4 regions of the Streptomyces sp. NPDC097129 genome follow, and region 1 is predicted to be linked to each of the others. Evidence: riboswitches for the same ligand, from Rfam matches in the RefSeq annotation. Region 1 holds a riboswitch; each other region holds the start of a gene.
What was found. A riboswitch is a leader RNA that binds a small molecule or an ion and turns the genes downstream of it on or off. The one in region 1 is predicted to bind cyclic di-AMP.
Positions count from the first base shown of each region.

Region 2: it holds a riboswitch for cyclic di-AMP, as region 1 does, so the genes downstream of both, AC0B9F_RS20060 (transglycosylase family protein) here and AC0B9F_RS36435 (M23 family metallopeptidase) in region 1, are expected to answer to the same signal.
Region 3: it holds a riboswitch for cyclic di-AMP, as region 1 does, so the genes downstream of both, AC0B9F_RS20940 (transglycosylase SLT domain-containing protein) here and AC0B9F_RS36435 (M23 family metallopeptidase) in region 1, are expected to answer to the same signal.
Region 4: it holds a riboswitch for cyclic di-AMP, as region 1 does, so the genes downstream of both, AC0B9F_RS10145 (M23 family metallopeptidase) here and AC0B9F_RS36435 (M23 family metallopeptidase) in region 1, are expected to answer to the same signal.

Region 1 is NZ_JBVOQE010000022.1:54,275-58,502, reverse strand. It holds gene AC0B9F_RS36445 (PrsW family intramembrane metalloprotease) at 1-311, shown strand, start outside; gene AC0B9F_RS36440 (aldo/keto reductase) at 371-1,315, opposite strand; gene AC0B9F_RS36435 (M23 family metallopeptidase) at 1,506-2,540, opposite strand; cyclic di-AMP (ydaO/yuaA leader) riboswitch at 2,552-2,708, opposite strand; gene AC0B9F_RS36430 (PP2C family protein-serine/threonine phosphatase) at 2,948-4,069, opposite strand.
Region 2 is NZ_JBVOQE010000006.1:353,084-357,311, forward strand. It holds gene AC0B9F_RS20050 (cytochrome P450 family protein) at 1-929, shown strand, start outside; gene AC0B9F_RS20055 (transglycosylase family protein) at 1,057-2,148, shown strand; cyclic di-AMP (ydaO/yuaA leader) riboswitch at 2,331-2,499, shown strand; gene AC0B9F_RS20060 (transglycosylase family protein) at 2,503-3,234, shown strand; gene eno (phosphopyruvate hydratase) at 3,514-4,228, shown strand, end outside.
Region 3 is NZ_JBVOQE010000007.1:82,200-86,427, reverse strand. It holds gene AC0B9F_RS20950 (LolA family protein) at 1-458, opposite strand, end outside; gene AC0B9F_RS20945 (polyprenyl synthetase family protein) at 839-1,849, opposite strand; cyclic di-AMP (ydaO/yuaA leader) riboswitch at 2,423-2,610, shown strand; gene AC0B9F_RS20940 (transglycosylase SLT domain-containing protein) at 2,614-3,108, shown strand; gene AC0B9F_RS20935 (HAD family hydrolase) at 3,118-3,924, opposite strand; gene AC0B9F_RS20930 (hypothetical protein) at 4,070-4,228, shown strand, end outside.
Region 4 is NZ_JBVOQE010000002.1:996,983-1,001,210, reverse strand. It holds gene AC0B9F_RS10155 (M16 family metallopeptidase) at 1-311, shown strand, start outside; gene AC0B9F_RS10150 (M16 family metallopeptidase) at 308-1,696, shown strand; cyclic di-AMP (ydaO/yuaA leader) riboswitch at 1,956-2,109, shown strand; gene AC0B9F_RS10145 (M23 family metallopeptidase) at 2,122-2,865, shown strand; gene AC0B9F_RS10140 (GntR family transcriptional regulator) at 3,076-3,768, shown strand; gene AC0B9F_RS10135 (HPr family phosphocarrier protein) at 3,952-4,228, opposite strand, start outside.

The DNA of each region.
Region 1 (4,228 bases):
CGTACGCGACGTCCCTGGCGTTCCTGCGGCACCGGGGCCGCCGCGGCCGCGCCGGCGCCGACTTCGTCGTACGGGAAAGGGAGCTGCTGAACGAGGTGTGGCGGCTGCGGGAGCTGGCGCGTCCGGCGCTGGAGTACGCGGCCCGGGCGGCCGCGCCCCCGGTGCCGGTGATGCTGCCGTGGCCCGCGCACCCGTGGCCGGCCCCCGGGGCGGCGACGCCGCACCTGCCGTACGCCGGGGCCGGGCACATGGGCCACGCAGGGTACGCGGCGCAGCCGGCGTACCCCGCGTACAACCCCTACCGGTCGTAGAGAGGCCACGCGCCACCGAAGCCACGGCGGGCGTCACCGAGGGCACGGGCGGGCGTCGGTCAGGCCGACGCCTGCGTGAGCCGCGCCAGTTCCGCCTCCGTCAGGGTCAGGTCCGCCACGCCGAGCAGCGCCGGGAGCTGGTCCGTGGTGCGGGCCGAGGCGAGGGGGGCGGCGACGGTCGGCTGCGCGGCGAGCCAGGCGAGCGCGACCGTGGCGACGGGGGCCTCGTGGGCCCGCGCGATCTCGTCCAGGGCGGTGAGGACGTCACGTCCGCGCTCGGACCGCAGGTGCTGCGCGGCGCCGCCCGCCCGCGGGCTGTCCACCGTCGTGCCGGGGCGGTACTTGCCGGTGAGGAAGCCGGAGGCCAGCGCGTAGTACGGGACGGCGGCGAGGCCGGCGCGGGCGGCGACGTCCTGGAGGTCGCCCTCGTAGGTGTCGCGGGAGACCAGGTTGTAGTGCGGCTGGAGCGCCACGTAGCGGGCGAGGCCCTCGCGGTCGGAGAACTCCAGGGAGGCCCGCAGGCGCTCGGCGGAGATGTTGGACGCGGCGATGTGGCGGACCTTGCCGGCCTTCACCAGCTCGTCCAGGGCGCCGATGATCTCCTCGACCGGCACCTCGGGCTTGTCGAAGTGGGTGTAGTAGAGGTCGATGCGGTCGGTGTCCAGGCGGCGCAGGGAGGCGTCGGCGGCGGCCTTGATGGTGGCGGCGGACAGGCCCTGGTACTCGGGGTGCTGGCTGACCTTGGTCGCGATGACGACGTCGTCGCGGTTGCCGCGGGCCCTGACCCACTTGCCGATGATCGTCTCGGACTCCCCGCCCCGGTTGCCCTCGACCCAGGCGGAGTAGGAGTCGGCGGTGTCGATGAAGTTGCCGCCGGCGGCGGCGTAGGCGTCGAGGACGGCGAAGGACGTCGTCTCGTCGGCGGTCCAGCCGAAGACGTTGCCGCCGAGAGCGAGCGGGAAGACCTCGAGGTCGGACGTACCGAGCTTGCGGAGAGCAGTCATGCTCTGCGTCAACGCCCCGGCAGGGCAGACCCATTCCGGACCGGCCCATTCCGGACCGACCCATTCCGCTCGGAAACCAGCACGGTGTGAACAGCACCGCTGGGCGGCAGCACGTGAGACAGCGACCGGCAGCCCTGACGTCGGGGGGGATGCCGTCAGGACCGCCGGGGATCAGGGGTGGCGCACGAGGTCAGGGGGTGAGGCCCTTGCCCTGCAGCCACGCCATCGGGTCGATGCCGGAGGCCTGCCCGTCGGGGTGCACCTCAAGGTGCAGGTGCGGCCCGGTGACGTTGCCGGTGGCGCCCACGCGGCCGATGACGTCGCCGGTGGCGACCTTCTGCCCGACGCTGACGCTGATCGACGACTGGTGGCAGAACCACAGCTCGGTGCCGTCGTCGAGGGTGAGGATCGTGCGGTAGCCGTAGGAGCCGGCCCAGCCCGCCTCCGTGATGGTGCCGCTGTGGATGGCCTTGATCAGCGTGCCGGTGGGGGCGGCGAAGTCGAGGCCGGTGTGGTACCCGGAGGACCACATCGAGCCGGCCTGCCCGAAGCGGGAGGTGAGGGTGTACGAGGAGGTCGGCAGCGTGAACTGCTTGGCGAGCTGGGCGAGGCGCTCGGCCTCGGCCTTCTGCTTCGCCTCCTGCTCCGCCTTCTCCTTCGCGGCGGCGGCCTTGGCGGCGGCCTCCTTCGCGGCCCGCGCGGCGGTCTCGGCGGCCTGCCGGGTGACGGCGGCCTCGGCGGCGGCCTGCGCCTTGACGTCGACCTGGACCTGCTGCGACTCGGCCTGAGCCATGATCCGGTTGCGCAGCGCCTCACCGGCGTCGGTGGTGTGCTGCCCGTCATTCTCGGAGGCGACGCCGATGTCGCTGAGCGGGGTGGCGGAGCCCTGCGGCCCGGCGTCCGCGTGGTCGGAGATCAGCGAGCCGACCGAGGGCAGATCGGGCAGGGAGATGGACACCGGCGGCTTGCCGGTCTGCGCGCTGGCCATGCCGCCCGCGCCGACGGCGGCGATGACGCCGACGCCGAGGACGGTGGAGCTGCGGGCGAGTCCGCCGCGCTGCTTGGCGACGCGGTGCCGGCCACGGACGGGACGGACGGAGTCCTCGGTGGGGTTCCACTCCTCCCACGGGCCCTCGTCGGTGCGGTGTCCGCCGTAGACAAGGGCCTCGGGGCCCTGCTGACTCGGCACGAACGGGGCTGTCGGGGCAGGCTGGTTGGACGCCACGCGGGCGTACTCCTTTCCTTCCGTCTCGCCTACCGGGTTAGCTGACGGGTTCGGAGCAGGAAGGTCTCCTACGCGCGTATACCGGCCGTCGGACGACGGCGGCTGACGCGAGATTCACCCCAAGGTGGTGGTTCCCCGGTTCCCTACGGGATTCGGCGCGTGAGCACGGAGCCGCCTCTCGTGACGGCTGGGACGACCGCGCTGCGTTATCGAACGTTAATAGACCCGGAGGTCGGATTCCAAGCCGTTCGGCTTGATCATTAACATTCCTGGCCAGGACTTACACGCCACGACCGCCGCAAAAGGGGCAGTTGACCGCCTCTCAGGCGTCACGTCCAAAACCTCGTTTTGATGATGGTGCGTCAATTGTTATGCGCAGGGCGGTCATCCGCTCACGCATGGTGACCTCACGGACGGCGTACGGCGAGCAGCGCCATGTCGTCGGCCATCCCGCCGCCAGAGTGCCGGCGCACCTCCTTCGCGACGGCGGCCAGCAACGCGCCGGGCGCGGTGACGACCCGTCCGGCGAGCCGCGCCTCGACGTCGTAGAAGCGGCCGTGGCGGTCGCGGCTCTCGGAGAGGCCGTCGGTGTACAGCAGCAGCGTGGCCCCGCCGGGGAAGACGGCCTCCTCCGCGCGGTCGGGCCACGGGCCCAGCTCGCTCATGCCGAGCGGCAGCGCGGGTTCGGCGGGCAGCAGCGTGCGCAGGGTGCCGTCGGCGTACAGCAGCACCGGTGGCGGATGACCGCGGTTGACGACGCGGACGACACCGTCGCCGTGCGGGAGTTCGGCGAGGACGGCGGTGGTGAACCCCTCGAACGCGTCCAGGCCCTCGCGCCGGGCGCCCTCGCGGCTCAGGGCCTGCTCCAGCCGCTCGGCGACCGCCTCCAGCGTGGCCTCCTGCTCGGCGGCCTCGCGGAACGCGCCGATGACCACGGCCACGGCGGCCACCGCGCCCATGCCCTTGCCGCGCACGTCCCCGACGATCAGCCGGACGCCGTGCGGGCTGTCCTGCACGGCGTACAGATCGCCGCCGATGAACGCGTCGGCGCGGGCGGCCTCGTAGCAGGCGGCGATCTGGAACCCGCCGATCCGCTCGGCGGGTTCGGGAAGTACGGCGCGCTGGGCGGCCTCGGCGACCTCGCGCGCGGAGGCGAGCTGCTCGCTGCTGCGGCGCGCGAGGGCGTTGATGAGGACGGCCAGGACGGCGACCGTGGCGACGGTCACCAGCTCGGTGACGGCGTCCGTGTGCCAGACGATGCCCATCGTCAGGTGCAGACCGAGCATGACGGCGACGGCGGCGAGCCCGGTGAGCAGCGTGCCGCGGCGGCTGTAGAGCGGGGCGGCGACCAGGGGCGCGGCGGTGAAGAAGGGGGCCGCGGTGAAGTCGGACGGCGTGCAGTAGTCGTAGACCGCGCCGGCCGCGATGAGCAGCACCGGCAGGATCCGTACGAAGGCCCGCGCGGCGGAGATCCTCCGGCCCTCCGTGGGCCGCGGCTCGCCGCCGTCCCCGGGCCCGGGGTCCGGCACCGGGCCGCCCGCCGGCCGCACGGCGGCGCGGGGACCGGACCCGAGGCCGAGGGCGGAGGCGCGTGCGTCGGCCTCCGGGGCGGCCCCGGCGCCGGGCGCCCACCCGTCGGCCGGGGAGCCCTCCCCGGCCTCGGGGACGTACCTCTCGGCGCCGGGGTA
Region 2 (4,228 bases), on a different contig from region 1:
CGCGCGTTCAGGAGCTGACCGACCACCTCATCGACGGGTTCGCGCAGCGGGGCTCGGCCGACCTCATCCACGAGTTCGCCTTCCCGCTGCCCATCTACGCCATCTGCGACCTGCTCGGCGTTCCCCGCGAGGACCAGGACGACTTCCGGGACTGGGCCGGGATGATGATCCGGCACGGCGGCGGGCCCAGGGGCGGGGTCGCCCGGTCGGTGAAGAAGATGCGCGGCTATCTCGCCGAGCTGATCCACCGCAAGCGGCAGGCGCTGCCCGCCGAACCCGCCCCCGGCGAGGACCTCATCTCCGCCCTGATCCGCGCCTCCGACCACGGCGAGCACCTCACCGAGAACGAGGCCGCGGCGATGGCGTTCATCCTGCTGTTCGCCGGGTTCGAGACGACCGTCAACCTCATCGGCAACGGCACCTACGCCCTGCTCACGCACCCGGAGCAGTGGCACCGGCTGCAGGACTCCCTCGCCCGGGGCGAGCGCGAGCTGCTGGAGAGCGGGGTGGAGGAACTGCTGCGCTACGACGGGCCGGTGGAGCTGGCGACCTGGCGGTTCGCCACCGAGCCGCTGACCGTCGGCGGGCAGGACATCGCCCCCGGCGATCCCGTCCTCGTCGTCCTGGCCGCCGCCGACCGCGACCCGGAGCGCTTCCCCGGGCCCGACGTGCTGGACCTCGCCCGCCGTGACAACCAGCACCTCGGCTACGGCCACGGCATCCACTACTGCCTGGGCGCCCCGCTGGCCCGTCTGGAGGGCCAGAGCGCCCTCGCCACCCTGCTCACCCGGCTGCCCGACCTCCGACTGGACGCCGAACCGGCCGACTTGCGCTGGCGCGGGGGCCTCATCATGCGGGGTCTGCGGCAGTTGCCCGTGACGTTCACGCCCGCACCCGCACAGAAAACTGACACCTCTTCAACTATGTGATCTTCACGTGATCTGCGCGGCATGAACTTGTGACTGGCGATCGTCTGCCGATACGTTCACTCGTCAGCGCGACGCCGGTGCCTCCAGGCGCCGCGCCGGTCACTGCTGTCTCGCGAAAGGTCACCGCATGCTCCCCGGGAACGGCCGACACCGTCGCCCCCGTCAGGCTCCGGCTCTCCTCGTCGCGGCCGGAGTGACCGGCTCCGCCATCGCCATCCCGCTGCTCGGCGCGGCGAGCGCCCACGCGGCCGACGGTACGACGTGGGACAAGGTGGCCGAGTGCGAGAGCCAGGGCCGCTGGAGCGACAACCCCGGGATCGGGCTGTACGGCGGCCTGCATCTGTCGCAGGAGGACTGGGAGGGACACGGCGGCCTGGAGTACGCGGCCCGGCCCGATCTCGCCAGCCGTTCGCAGCAGATAGCCGTCGCCGAGAAGGTCCTCGCCGACCAGGGCGTCGGCCACTGGACGCTGTGCGGGCTGACCGCGGGCCTGTCCGCCGACACCTCCGCACCCGACGTCGACACGGGCGTCGCGGGCGACACGGCGGGCGGCGGCTCGGTGTCCGCCGGCTCCACCGCCGGCTCGGGCTCCTCCGCCCCGGCTTCCCCCGGTCCGACCGGCTCCTCCGGTTCAGTCGGTACGTCCGGATCCACCGGTACCGCCGAATCATCCGGAACCTCCGGTTCGGTGGACTCGCCCGGCTTGCCCGACTCCTCCGGGACGCCCTCCGGCACGGCGAGCGGGACGCCCTCCACGGGTGTCTCCGCGCAGCCCTCTGACGGTGCGTCGTCCGCCGCCCCGTCCACGGGCGCCGCGACCGAGCCCGGCGCGTCCGGGAGTTCCGGAACCGGCACGTCACAGCCGTCCGACAGTCCCTCCGCGGCTGCCGCAAAGGACGACGATCCGGACACCCTGCGTCAAATCGTCGGCTCCTCGGGGCTCGTCGACACCGGCGCCCTCGACGGCGGCGGACGCCACCGGGGCGCCGGCGCCACGGAGGACACGGTCCAAGCGGGCGCGACGCCCGCCTCGGGCCGGCACGCCTCGCGCTACGCCGTCCGCGACGGGGACAGCCTCACGTCCATCGCCGACTCCCTTGGCGTCGAGGGCGGGTGGCGCGCGCTGTACGCGGAGAACCGGGACGCGATCGGCGCCGACCCGGGCCACATCGTGCCCGGTCAGACACTGCTTGTCGGTGGCGAAACGGGCCGAAAGTAGCGGGAGTTGACGCCCTGTTTCGAGACTAATGTCCGCTTTGGTGAAAGTGTGGGATGAGTCTCAGAAGCCGTGATCGTCTTTGAAATTCGGCCGATCGCCTGTCTACGGTCATGACCGCTCGCCACCGCGAGCTCCGGCGGCCGCAACGCCGAATCCTGCCAGCGGCCGCACGGGAACAGTCGTCGCATAACGCGCCGCAGGCAGGAGCGGGGGACCCAAGGTAAGCGCCGTGCCCGGCAGTTGAGCCGGAGCGGCTAGGGGTGAAGCCACACCTCCCACGGGAGGGGTGGCCGGGCAACTCAACCGGCCCGAACCCGACAGCTCACCTCGCAGGCGTCGGTGAGGGGATCCACCATGCTGTTTTCCGGCAAGGGCAAGCACCGTCGTCCCTCCAAGGCCACCCGCGCCATCGCGCTCGCCGGCGTGACCGGCGCCGCCGTCGCCGCCCCGCTGATGGCGGCCGGCAACGCCTCCGCCGCCACCACCTCCGAGTGGGACGCGGTCGCGCAGTGCGAGTCCGGTGGCAACTGGTCCATCAACACTGGCAACGGTTACTACGGCGGTCTGCAGTTCTCCGCCTCCACCTGGGCCGCGTACGGCGGCACCGCCTACGCCCCGCAGGCCAACCAGGCCAGCAAGGCGCAGCAGATCCAGGTCGCCGAGAAGGTCCTCGCCTCCCAGGGCAAGGGCGCCTGGCCGGTCTGCGGCACGGGCCTGTCGAACACCCCGAACAACGGCGGCGGCTCCTCGAGCTCCTCCAGCTCTTCCAGCTCTTCCCAGGGCAGCGGCTCGTCCTCCCAGGGCGCCACCACGACCCGCTCCACGGAGCAGCAGAGCGCCTCCCGCTCCAGCGAGCGCCCGGCGCAGACGCCGAAGAAGCAGAGCACCAAGACCGTCACCACCCCGACCGGCAAGAAGGTCAAGAAGGGCGACGGCGAGTACAAGGTCGTCAAGGGCGACACCCTCAGCTCCATCGCCGAGAAGCACAAGGTCGCTGGCGGCTGGAAGAAGCTGTTCGACCTGAACAAGGACATCGTCGAGGACGCCAACCTGATCTTCCCGGGCCAGCAGCTGCACCTGAAGTAAGCGGCAGCCGGCCGGCCGAGGGCCGCTCCCCGTCCCCACGGGCTCCCCGCCCCGGTGCGTCTTCCCCCGTACGCACCGGGGCGGGGCTTTGTCTTCCGGTGTTTCCCGGCCGTTCAGCCGGAACGGCACCCCCCTTTGTTCCGTGGATGAACAATGGGTACGGTCTGTCTGTCCACGGGCCGGTCGGTCGGCTGGCCGATGGCCCCGGGGCGGTTAGGCTCTAGTCGCAAGGCTCACCAGCCCCGCACTTCCAGCGTCACATCCACGAAGGAGATGCTCGTGCCGTCCATCGACGTCGTCGTAGCCCGGGAAATCCTGGACTCCCGAGGCAACCCCACGGTCGAGGTCGAGGTCGGCCTCGACGACGGCAGCACCGGTCGTGCCGCCGTTCCGTCCGGCGCCTCGACGGGCGCCTTCGAGGCCATCGAGCTCCGTGACGGCGATGCCAGCCGCTACCAGGGCAAGGGTGTCGAGAAGGCCGTCCTGGCCGTCATCGAGCAGATCGGCCCGGAGCTGGTCGGCTACGACGCCACCGAGCAGCGCCTGATCGACCAGGCCATGTTCGACCTGGACGCCACCGACAACAAGGGCTCCCTCGGCGCCAACGCCATCCTCGGCGTCTCCCTCGCCGTCGCCCACGCCGCCTCCGAGGCCAGCGACCTGCCGCTGTTCCGCTACCTGGGCGGCCCGAACGCGCACCTGCTGCCGGTGCCGATGATGAACATCCTGAACGGCGGCTCGCACGCCGACTCCAACGTGGACATCCAGGAGTTCATGATCGCCCCGATCGGCGCGGAGTCCTTCTCCGAGGCGCTGCGCTGGGGCGCGGAGGTCTACCACACCCTGAAGAAGGTCCTGAAGTCCAAGGGCCTGGCCACCGGCCTCGGCGACGAGGGCGGCTTCGCCCCGAACCTCGGCTCCAACCGCGAGGCCCTCGACCTGATCCTCGAGGCGATCCAGGAGGCCGGCTACACCCCCGGCGAGCAGATCGCCC
Region 3 (4,228 bases), on a different contig from region 1:
ATGAGGCTGTACTCGGCGGCGTCCTCCAGCACGGACACCTTCTGCCGGTCCGGGCCGTCGGCCGCCACCCGCAGCGTGTGCGAGCCGGTGGCGAGTTCGGCGACCTTGGCGGAGGGGTCGGCGGCCGAGCCGTCACCGCCGCCGCCCGCCTTCCCTCCGAGGCCGCCGGCGAGCCCGGCGAAGTCGGGCAGCCCCAGGCCGGTGCTGATCCGCACGGTGCCGGACAGCTGCTGGACGTCCGACGCCGCGATCTTCTCGATGAGCTGCTTCGCGCTGATCTTCGGCAGGTCCGGGTCACCGGAGCTGGCGAGCGCGGGAACGATCCCGATCGTCGCGGCGGCGACCCCCACGACGGTCGCGGGCACGACGTACCGCGCGGCCCTGCGACGCCCCCCGCCCGACGGGCCGGCCGGCTCCTGCACAGCCGTCGTCCTGTCATCGCTTCCATACGGTGCCATGTGTGCGCTACCTCCGTCGTCGGCGGCGGCTGTCCGTCCCGTGACCCTCGGCATGTGCTCCCGGCGGGCCCCACCCCAAGCCGCCATTCTCACCCGAATCGGTGAGGAGTGGTGTCCTCTGTGCTTTCCATGAGACCAAATCGGCCGCCGGGAAGCGTCACTCCGTGGACGCAACTGCATGTACTGCTGGGGTATGACATGGCAGGCGGTCAGCAGCCCCTACCCGTAGGGGAGGTGGGCTACCGGAGAGCTACGGAGACGAGGCCCGGACTCCACCCGGGGGTGCGGGCCGACGCCCGGGGGCGGGGGCCGACGCCCGGGGGAGCGTCACCGTCGGAGAAGGGACAGGAGGGCCGGGCCGGCGGGCCGCAAGGCTTCGGTCAGCCCGCCCGGTGCACGACCGCGTCGCACAGCTCCATCAGTGCCGCCTTGGAGTCGCACTCCCGCAGCGGCGCCAGCGCCGCCCGCGCCTCCTCGGCGTACCGGACGGTGTCGCGCCGCGCCTGCTCCAGCGCGGGGTGCGCCCGCAGCGCGGTCAGCGCCTCGGCGTGTCGCGCGTCGTCGCTCAGGTCGGAGTCCAGCAGCTCGCACAGCGCGCGGTCCTCCGGCTTGCCCAGCCGCTCGGCCCGCTCCCGCAGCCGCAGCACCGGCAGCGTCGGGATGCCCTCGCGAAGGTCCGTTCCCGGCGTCTTGCCGGACTCGTGCGAGTCGGAGGCGATGTCGAGCACGTCGTCGGCCAGCTGGAAGGCGACGCCCAGCCGCTCCCCGTACTGGGTCAGCACGTCCACGACCGTCTCGTCGGCTCCGGACATCATCGCGCCGAACCGGCACGACACCGCCACCAGCGAGCCCGTCTTGCCGCCGAGCACCTCGAGGTAGTGGTCGACCGGGTCGCGCCCGTCCTGCGGCCCAGCGGTCTCCAGGATCTGCCCGGTGACCAGCCGCTCGAACGCCAGGGCCTGCACCCGCACCGCCTCGGGCCCGAGGTCGGCGAGGATCTGCGAGGCCCGCGCGAAGAGGAAGTCGCCGGTCAGTACGGCGACCGAGTTACCCCACCGGGTGTTCGCGCTGGGCACGCCGCGCCGTACGGCGGCCTCGTCCATGACGTCGTCGTGGTACAGCGTGGCGAGGTGGGTCAGCTCGACCACGACGGCCGACGGCACGACACCCGGCGCATACGGGTCACCGAACTGCGCCGCCAGCATCACGAGCAGCGGCCGGAACCGCTTCCCGCCCGCCCGCACCAGGTGCTGCGCGGCCTCCGTGATGAAGGGAACCTCGCTCTTGGTGGCCTCGAGCAGCCCTTCCTCGACAGCCGCCAATCCGGCCTGGACATCGGCCTCGAGAGCCTGGTCCCGCACGCTAAGCCCGAACGGCCCGACGACGGTCACGAGGGGTCTCCTGTCTGCTGGTGCCGGTTGGCGATTACACGGTTTGTCGATAGGTCGCTGCCATCACTCAAGTCAGCGTATCCGGTCACGTTTCGATCACCGATAGCGCCCACGGTTACAGGCCAGGCGGTTCCGGATCACGTCCGATATGTTTACTGATCAAAGATGATCAGGTGAAAAGTATGGATATCAACCATGCGCTCGCCATGAAGACCACCCCCCACCCTCCGCGAGCCGCCCCGCCCCACCGCGCCGCAACACGACCGGACTGCCCGTTTTGCCGTAATTAATCAGCCGATTCACCTTGGTCACCTTGGTACCAAATGTGTTGCAGCTGTGACGTCAGTGAATTGGGTCACGCGCACCCCTCACCGCCCTCCGGTCCTTCTGCCCCGCATTTCGCCAGTCCCCACAAGCGAGTTGAGCCTTGGCGATCGCAAAGGATCAAGCACCCCAAACAGCCCGACCAAGGTCATCCAGGGCGATAGGTGAAACCGCTACTTGTTCCCGGCATGTGCTCTCGCATAACTTCCCGGCCTGTCGGATGGACGCCTAATCCTGCCGCCGTCCGGCACCCACATCGGACCAACTCATCCGTGTACGGCAGGAGCGGGGGACCCAGGTAAGTCGCCGAGCCGGACGTCGTCATCCCGACGACGCCCCGGACCGGCTCGGGGTGAAGCCGTGCCGCATCCGCGGCCGGCCGGGCATCTCCAGCCCGAACCCGACAGCTCACCTCGCAGGCGCCGGAGAGGAAATTCGCCATGCCTGCTGCCGGTCAGCACCGCCGCACCCGCACGTCCCGCATCGTCCGCACCCTCGCCGTCGCCGGCACCGGTGCCGCCGCTCTCGCGCTGCCGCTCTTCGGCGCGACCAGCGCCTCCGCCGCCACGCCGGCCACCAGCGCCACCGTGATCACCGCCGCGAACTCGGCCTACCCGAACAACCTCGACGGCTGGATCCGCCAGTCGCTGGACATCATGTCCCAGCACGGCATCCCCGGCACCTACAACGGGATCTACCGCAACATCATCCGCGAGTCCTCCGGCAACCCCGCCGCCATCAACCTGTGGGACTCCAACGCGGTCGCCGGCACCCCGTCCAAGGGTCTGCTCCAGGTGATCGACCCGACGTTCCTCGCCTACCACGTGTCGGGCACGTCCATGGACCCGTACGACCCGATCGCCAACATCACCGCGGCCTGCAACTACGCGGCCGCCCGCTACGGCTCGATCGACAACGTCTTCAGCGCGTACTGAGCCACCGCCTCACCCGAAGAGTCGTTCGAGGACGACGGCGATGCCGTCGTCCTCGTTGGACAAGGTGACCTCGTCGGCCACGGCCTTCAGCTCTGGATGGGCGTTGGCCATGGCCACCCCGCGGGCGGCCCAGGCGAACATCGGGATGTCGTTCGGCATGTCGCCGAACGCGAGCGCCCGCTCCGCGCCCAGCCCGAGATGGTCGGCCGCCAGCGCGAGCCCCGTCGCCTTGGTGACACCGCACGGCTGCAGCTCCACGGTCCCCGGCCCCGACATGGTGACCGTCGCCAGGGAACCGACCACCGCGCGGGCCGTCGCCGCCAGCTCGTCGTCGGACAGCTCCGGATGGCGCAGCAGCACCTTGCTGATCGGCTCGCCCCACAGGTCGTCGCGCCGCCCGACCCGCACCGCCGGCAGCGTCGGGTGCGGCATCCGGTAGCCGGGCTCGATCAGCGTCAGCCCGTCCGCGCCGTCCTGGTCGACCGCGGCGTACACCTCTCCCACCTCGGCCTCGATCTTGCCGAGCGCGGTCTCGGCCAGCTCCCGGTCCAGCGTCACCGACCACAGCAGACGGCCGGCCTCCGCGTCGTACACCTGCGCGCCCTGGCCGCACACCGCGAGTCCCGTGCTGCCCAGGTCCTCCAGCAGGGGCCGCACCCGGGGCGCCGGACGGCCCGTCACCACCAGGTGCCGGGCGCCGGCCCGCGCCACCCGCACGAGCGCGTCCCAGGACCGGTCGGAGAGCGTGTCGTCGCCGCGCAGCAGCGTTCCGTCCAGGTCAGTGGCGATGAGTGCATATGCAAGGGGTGCGGCCATGATCAGAGAATACGGACCCCGCAGGTCACCCGTTCACCGCCCGATCGGCCCTCCTCCCCGGCCCTCCCCGCCCCGGCCCCGCCGGGCCCCGTGACGCCGTGGCAGGCTGACACCTCGCTCAGTCGTCCACGGGGAGACACACGACGTGACAGCCGGACCGGACCCTTTCCAGCAGCATCTGAGGCGGGCCGCCGACGGCGTCCTCGAACGCTTCCCCGCCGCCGACGTCCCCGGCATCTACGCCCTCTCCTTCCGCATCTGGCGTCTCGACCACGACGACCGCCACCCCTACGTGGCCATCGGC
Region 4 (4,228 bases), on a different contig from region 1:
CGCAGGCCCAGCTGGAGCGCGAGTGGCTGGACCGGCTCGGCACCGTGGCCGGCCGCGCCGACGAACTGTGCCGCTACGCCGTCCTGTTCGGCGACCCGCAGCTCGCCCTCACCGCCGTCAAGCGCGTCCTCGAAGTGACGCCCGAGGAGGTGCAGGAGGTCGCCAAGGCCCGCCTGCGTCCCGACAACCGCGCGGTGCTCGTGTACGAGCCGAAGACGCCGGAGGCCGCCCAGGACGCCGACGTGCCGGAGGACCCGGAGCAGGAAGCGACCGTAGAGGCAGGCAACGAGAACGAGGAGACGGCCAAGTGACCGAGCTCGCCACGATGGACTTCCACCCCCGGCCCCAGGCGGGCGAGGCCAAGCCGTGGGCGTTCCCGGCCCCCGAGCGCGGCACGCTCGACAACGGCCTGACCGTGCTGCGCTGCCACCGCCCCGGCCAGCAGGTCGTCGCCGTCGAGGTGCTCCTGGACGCGCCTTTGGACGCCGAGCCGGCCGGTCTGGACGGCGTCGCCACGATCATGGCGCGCGCCTTCTCCGAGGGCACGGACAAGCACTCCGCCGAGGACTTCGCCGCCGAGCTGGAGCGCGCCGGCGCCACCCTCGACGCGCACGCCGACCACCCGGGCGTCCGGCTCAGCCTGGAGGTGCCCGCCTCCCGGCTGGCCAAGGGCCTCGGTCTGATCGCCGACGCCCTCCGAGCGCCCGCGTTCGCCGACAGCGAGATCGAGCGGCTGGTGCGCAACCGCCTCGACGAGATCCCGCACGAGCTGGCCAGCCCCGCCCGCCGCGCCGCCAAGGAGCTGTCCAAGGAACTGTTCCCGGCGACCTCGCGCATGTCGCGTCCGCGTCAGGGCACCGAGGAGACGGTCGCCACCGTCGACGCGGCCGCCGTGCGTGCCTTCTACGAGCGGCACGTGCGCCCCGCCACCGCGACCGCGGTGGTCGTCGGCGACCTGACCGGCCTCGACCTCGACGACCTCCTCGGCGACACCCTGGGCGCCTGGACGGGCTCGCGCACCGAGCCGCGCCCCGTGCCGGCGGTGACCGCCGACGACACCGGCCGCGTCGTCATCGTCGACCGCCCGGGCGCCGTCCAGACGCAGCTGCTCATCGGCCGGATCGGCCCCGACCGGCACGACCGCGTATGGCCCGCGCAGGTGCTCGGCACGTACTGCCTGGGCGGCACCCTCACCTCCCGCCTGGACCGCGTCCTGCGCGAGGAGAAGGGCTACACCTACGGCGTGCGCGCCTTCAGCCAGGTGCTGCGCTCCGCCCCCGACGGCACGGGCGCGGCGATGCTCGCCATCAGCGGCTCCGTGGACACGCCGAACACCGGCCCGGCGCTGGACGACCTCTTCAAGGTGCTGCGCACCCTGGCGGCGGACGGCCTGACCGACGCCGAGCGCGACGTCGCCGTGCAGAACCTCGTCGGGGTGGCCCCGCTGAAGTACGAGACGGCGGCCGCCGTCGCGGGCACGCTCGCCGACCAGGTCGAGCAGCACCTGCCCGACGACTACCAGGCGGCGCTGTACCGGCAGCTCGCCGCGACCGGCACCGTGGAGGCCACGGCGGCGGTCGTCAACGCCTTCCCGGTGGACCGTCTGGTGACCGTGCTCGTCGGTGACGCGGCGCAGATCAAGGAGCCCGTCGAGGCCCTCGGCGTCGGCGCCGTCACCGTGGTGAGCGCGGAGTAGCCGCACACGCGCGTGGGGCCCTGGTTCCTGACGGAGCACCAGGGCCCCTGCCATGTCCACAGGCCATGTCAGGGCCGTATCCACAGGTCTGTTTGTGATCGAAGGCGCGGCATCCCACATATGCCCGAATTGGGACGGAGGTTGCCTGTCTGACCTGTGGGATGCGCTACAAAACCCCTGTTTCGTTTGAGGATTGAAGGTCGATCACCGTACTTTCGTCCGGGCTGTCCGTCAGGCAGTGCGCCGCACCCGCGGCACCGGACAGCCATCGCCGAGTCCCCGTACGGCGCGAGCCAGGGGAGCCGGGGACCCACACGTCCCTGGGGTGAATCGGGCGCCCGCGAGGGAGTCCGTAGGAGACCTTCCTGCTCCGAACCCGTCAGCTAACCCGGTAGGCGAGAGGGAAGGAAAGGACAAGCCACCACATGGCGTTCGTCAGCGCCACCGGGAAGCACCGCCGTCCGAGCCGGATGAAGCGCACCACCACGCAGGCCGCCGGCATCGCCGCGCTCACCACCACCGGCGTCATCGGCGCCCTCGCGGCCCCCGCCCTCGCCGCCGACACCTCCGCCGAGCAGACCGGTCTGCTCCCCGTCATCAGCGTCGACGACACGGTCGCCGCGCAGATCGACGCCCAGGCCGAGGCCCAGAAGCAGGCCGCCGAGCAGACGGCCATCGAGCAGGCCGCCCGCCAGGCCGCCGCCGCGCGGGCCCACGAGGCCAAGGAGCGCGCCGCCCGCGAGGCCGAGCGCAAGCGCCTGAACAGCTTCACGGCCCCGATCGCGCACTCCTACGTCTCCACCGGCTACGAGGCCAGCAGCTCCCTGTGGTCCTCCGGCCACCACACCGGCATCGACTTCCACGCCGCCACCGGCACCACGGTGCACGCGGTGGGCTACGGCACCGTCGTCGACACCGGCTGGGGCGGCGCCTACGGCAACCAGATCGTCATCCGCATGCACGACGGCACGTACAGCCAGTACGGGCACCTGTCGTCGATCGGCGTCGTCGTGGGCCAGCAGGTCGTCACCGGCCAGCAGATCGGCCTGTCCGGCGCGACCGGCAACGTCACCGGCCCGCACCTGCACTTCGAGGCGCGCACCAGCCCCGACTACGGCTCCGACATGGACCCGGTCGCCTATCTGCGCGCGCACGGCGTGAACGTCTGACGCCCGAGAACGGCACCAGCATCGCGAAGCCCCGGCCCACCGTGCCGGGGCTTTCGTCGTTTTCGCCTCCTCTCCCGGAAACCCCGGTGAACTGACCAAAAAATATCCATGGAATCCGCTCTGCCGTCGGAAATTCCGTCCCCTTGGAATAGAGTCACGGAACACGCGTCCATCGTCGGCGTTTCACGGGGATCAAGGCGGAGGTCGGACATGCGTATTCCGGCGCACTCGGTGTGCACGGCGATCCGGGACGACATCGTCGCAGGCGTCCACGAACCCGGCAGCCGGCTCACCGAGGAACTCCTCGCCCGCCGCTACGGCGTCTCCAGGGTGCCCGTGCGAGAGGCGCTGCGCACCCTGGAGGCCGAGGGCTTCGTCGTGACACGGCGGCACGCGGGCGCGTGCGTGGCCGAACCCACCGAGCAGGAGGCGGCCGACCTGCTGGAGATGCGGATGCTGCTGGAGCCGCTCGGCGTGGCGCGGGCCGCCCAGCGGCGCACCGAGGCGCATCTGAAGGTGCTGCGCGGCCTGGTGCGCCTCGGTCAGGACCGGGCCAGGCACGGCACCGGCGACGACCTGCGGTCCCTGGGCGGCTGGTTCCACGAGACGCTCGTCCAGGCGTGCGGGAGCCAGGCGCTGACCGCGACGCTCACCCAGCTGCGCCACAAGCTCGCCTGGATGTACGCGGTGGAGCCGTCGGCCGACCCCGTACGGACCTGGACCGAGCACGGCGCGATCGCGGACGCCGTGGCGCGCGGCGACGGGGAGCGGGCCCGCGCGGTCGCCGCCCTGCACACCGAGCGCTCCACCGCCGCGTACCGGCTGCGCCGCTTCAGTGGCGACGGCCCCGGGCGGGTGAGGAGTTCGCAACATCCCGTAAACACGTCGGGCCTACGGCATTAACACGAGCGCCGTATACAAAGAACGGGATATCTGTGCCCCGCTGAAAGTGCTGCCCTTTTGACGCTTTCTTTCGAGTCGTCGATTCCCTCCTGTGTCACGGAGGGGCGGGAAAAGAAAAGCCGCGCCGGCCTCGAAAGGCCGACGCGGCTTCTTTTATGCGTGACTCAGACGGTCATGCGTGACTCAGACGGTCTCGGGGAGCTCCTCGAGGCCCTCGGAGACCAGCTTCGCCAGACGGTCCAGGGCGGCGTCCGCGCCCTCGGCGTCGGAGGCGAGGACGATCTCCTCGCCGCCCTGGGCGCCCAGGCCGAGGACGGCCAGCATGGAGGCCGCGTTGACGGGGGTGCCGCCGGCCTTGGAGATCGTCACCGGGACGCCTGCGGCCGTGGCGGCTCGGACGAAGATGGAGGCGGGGCGGGCATGGAGGCCCTCGGCCCAGCCGACGTTGACGCGGCGCTCA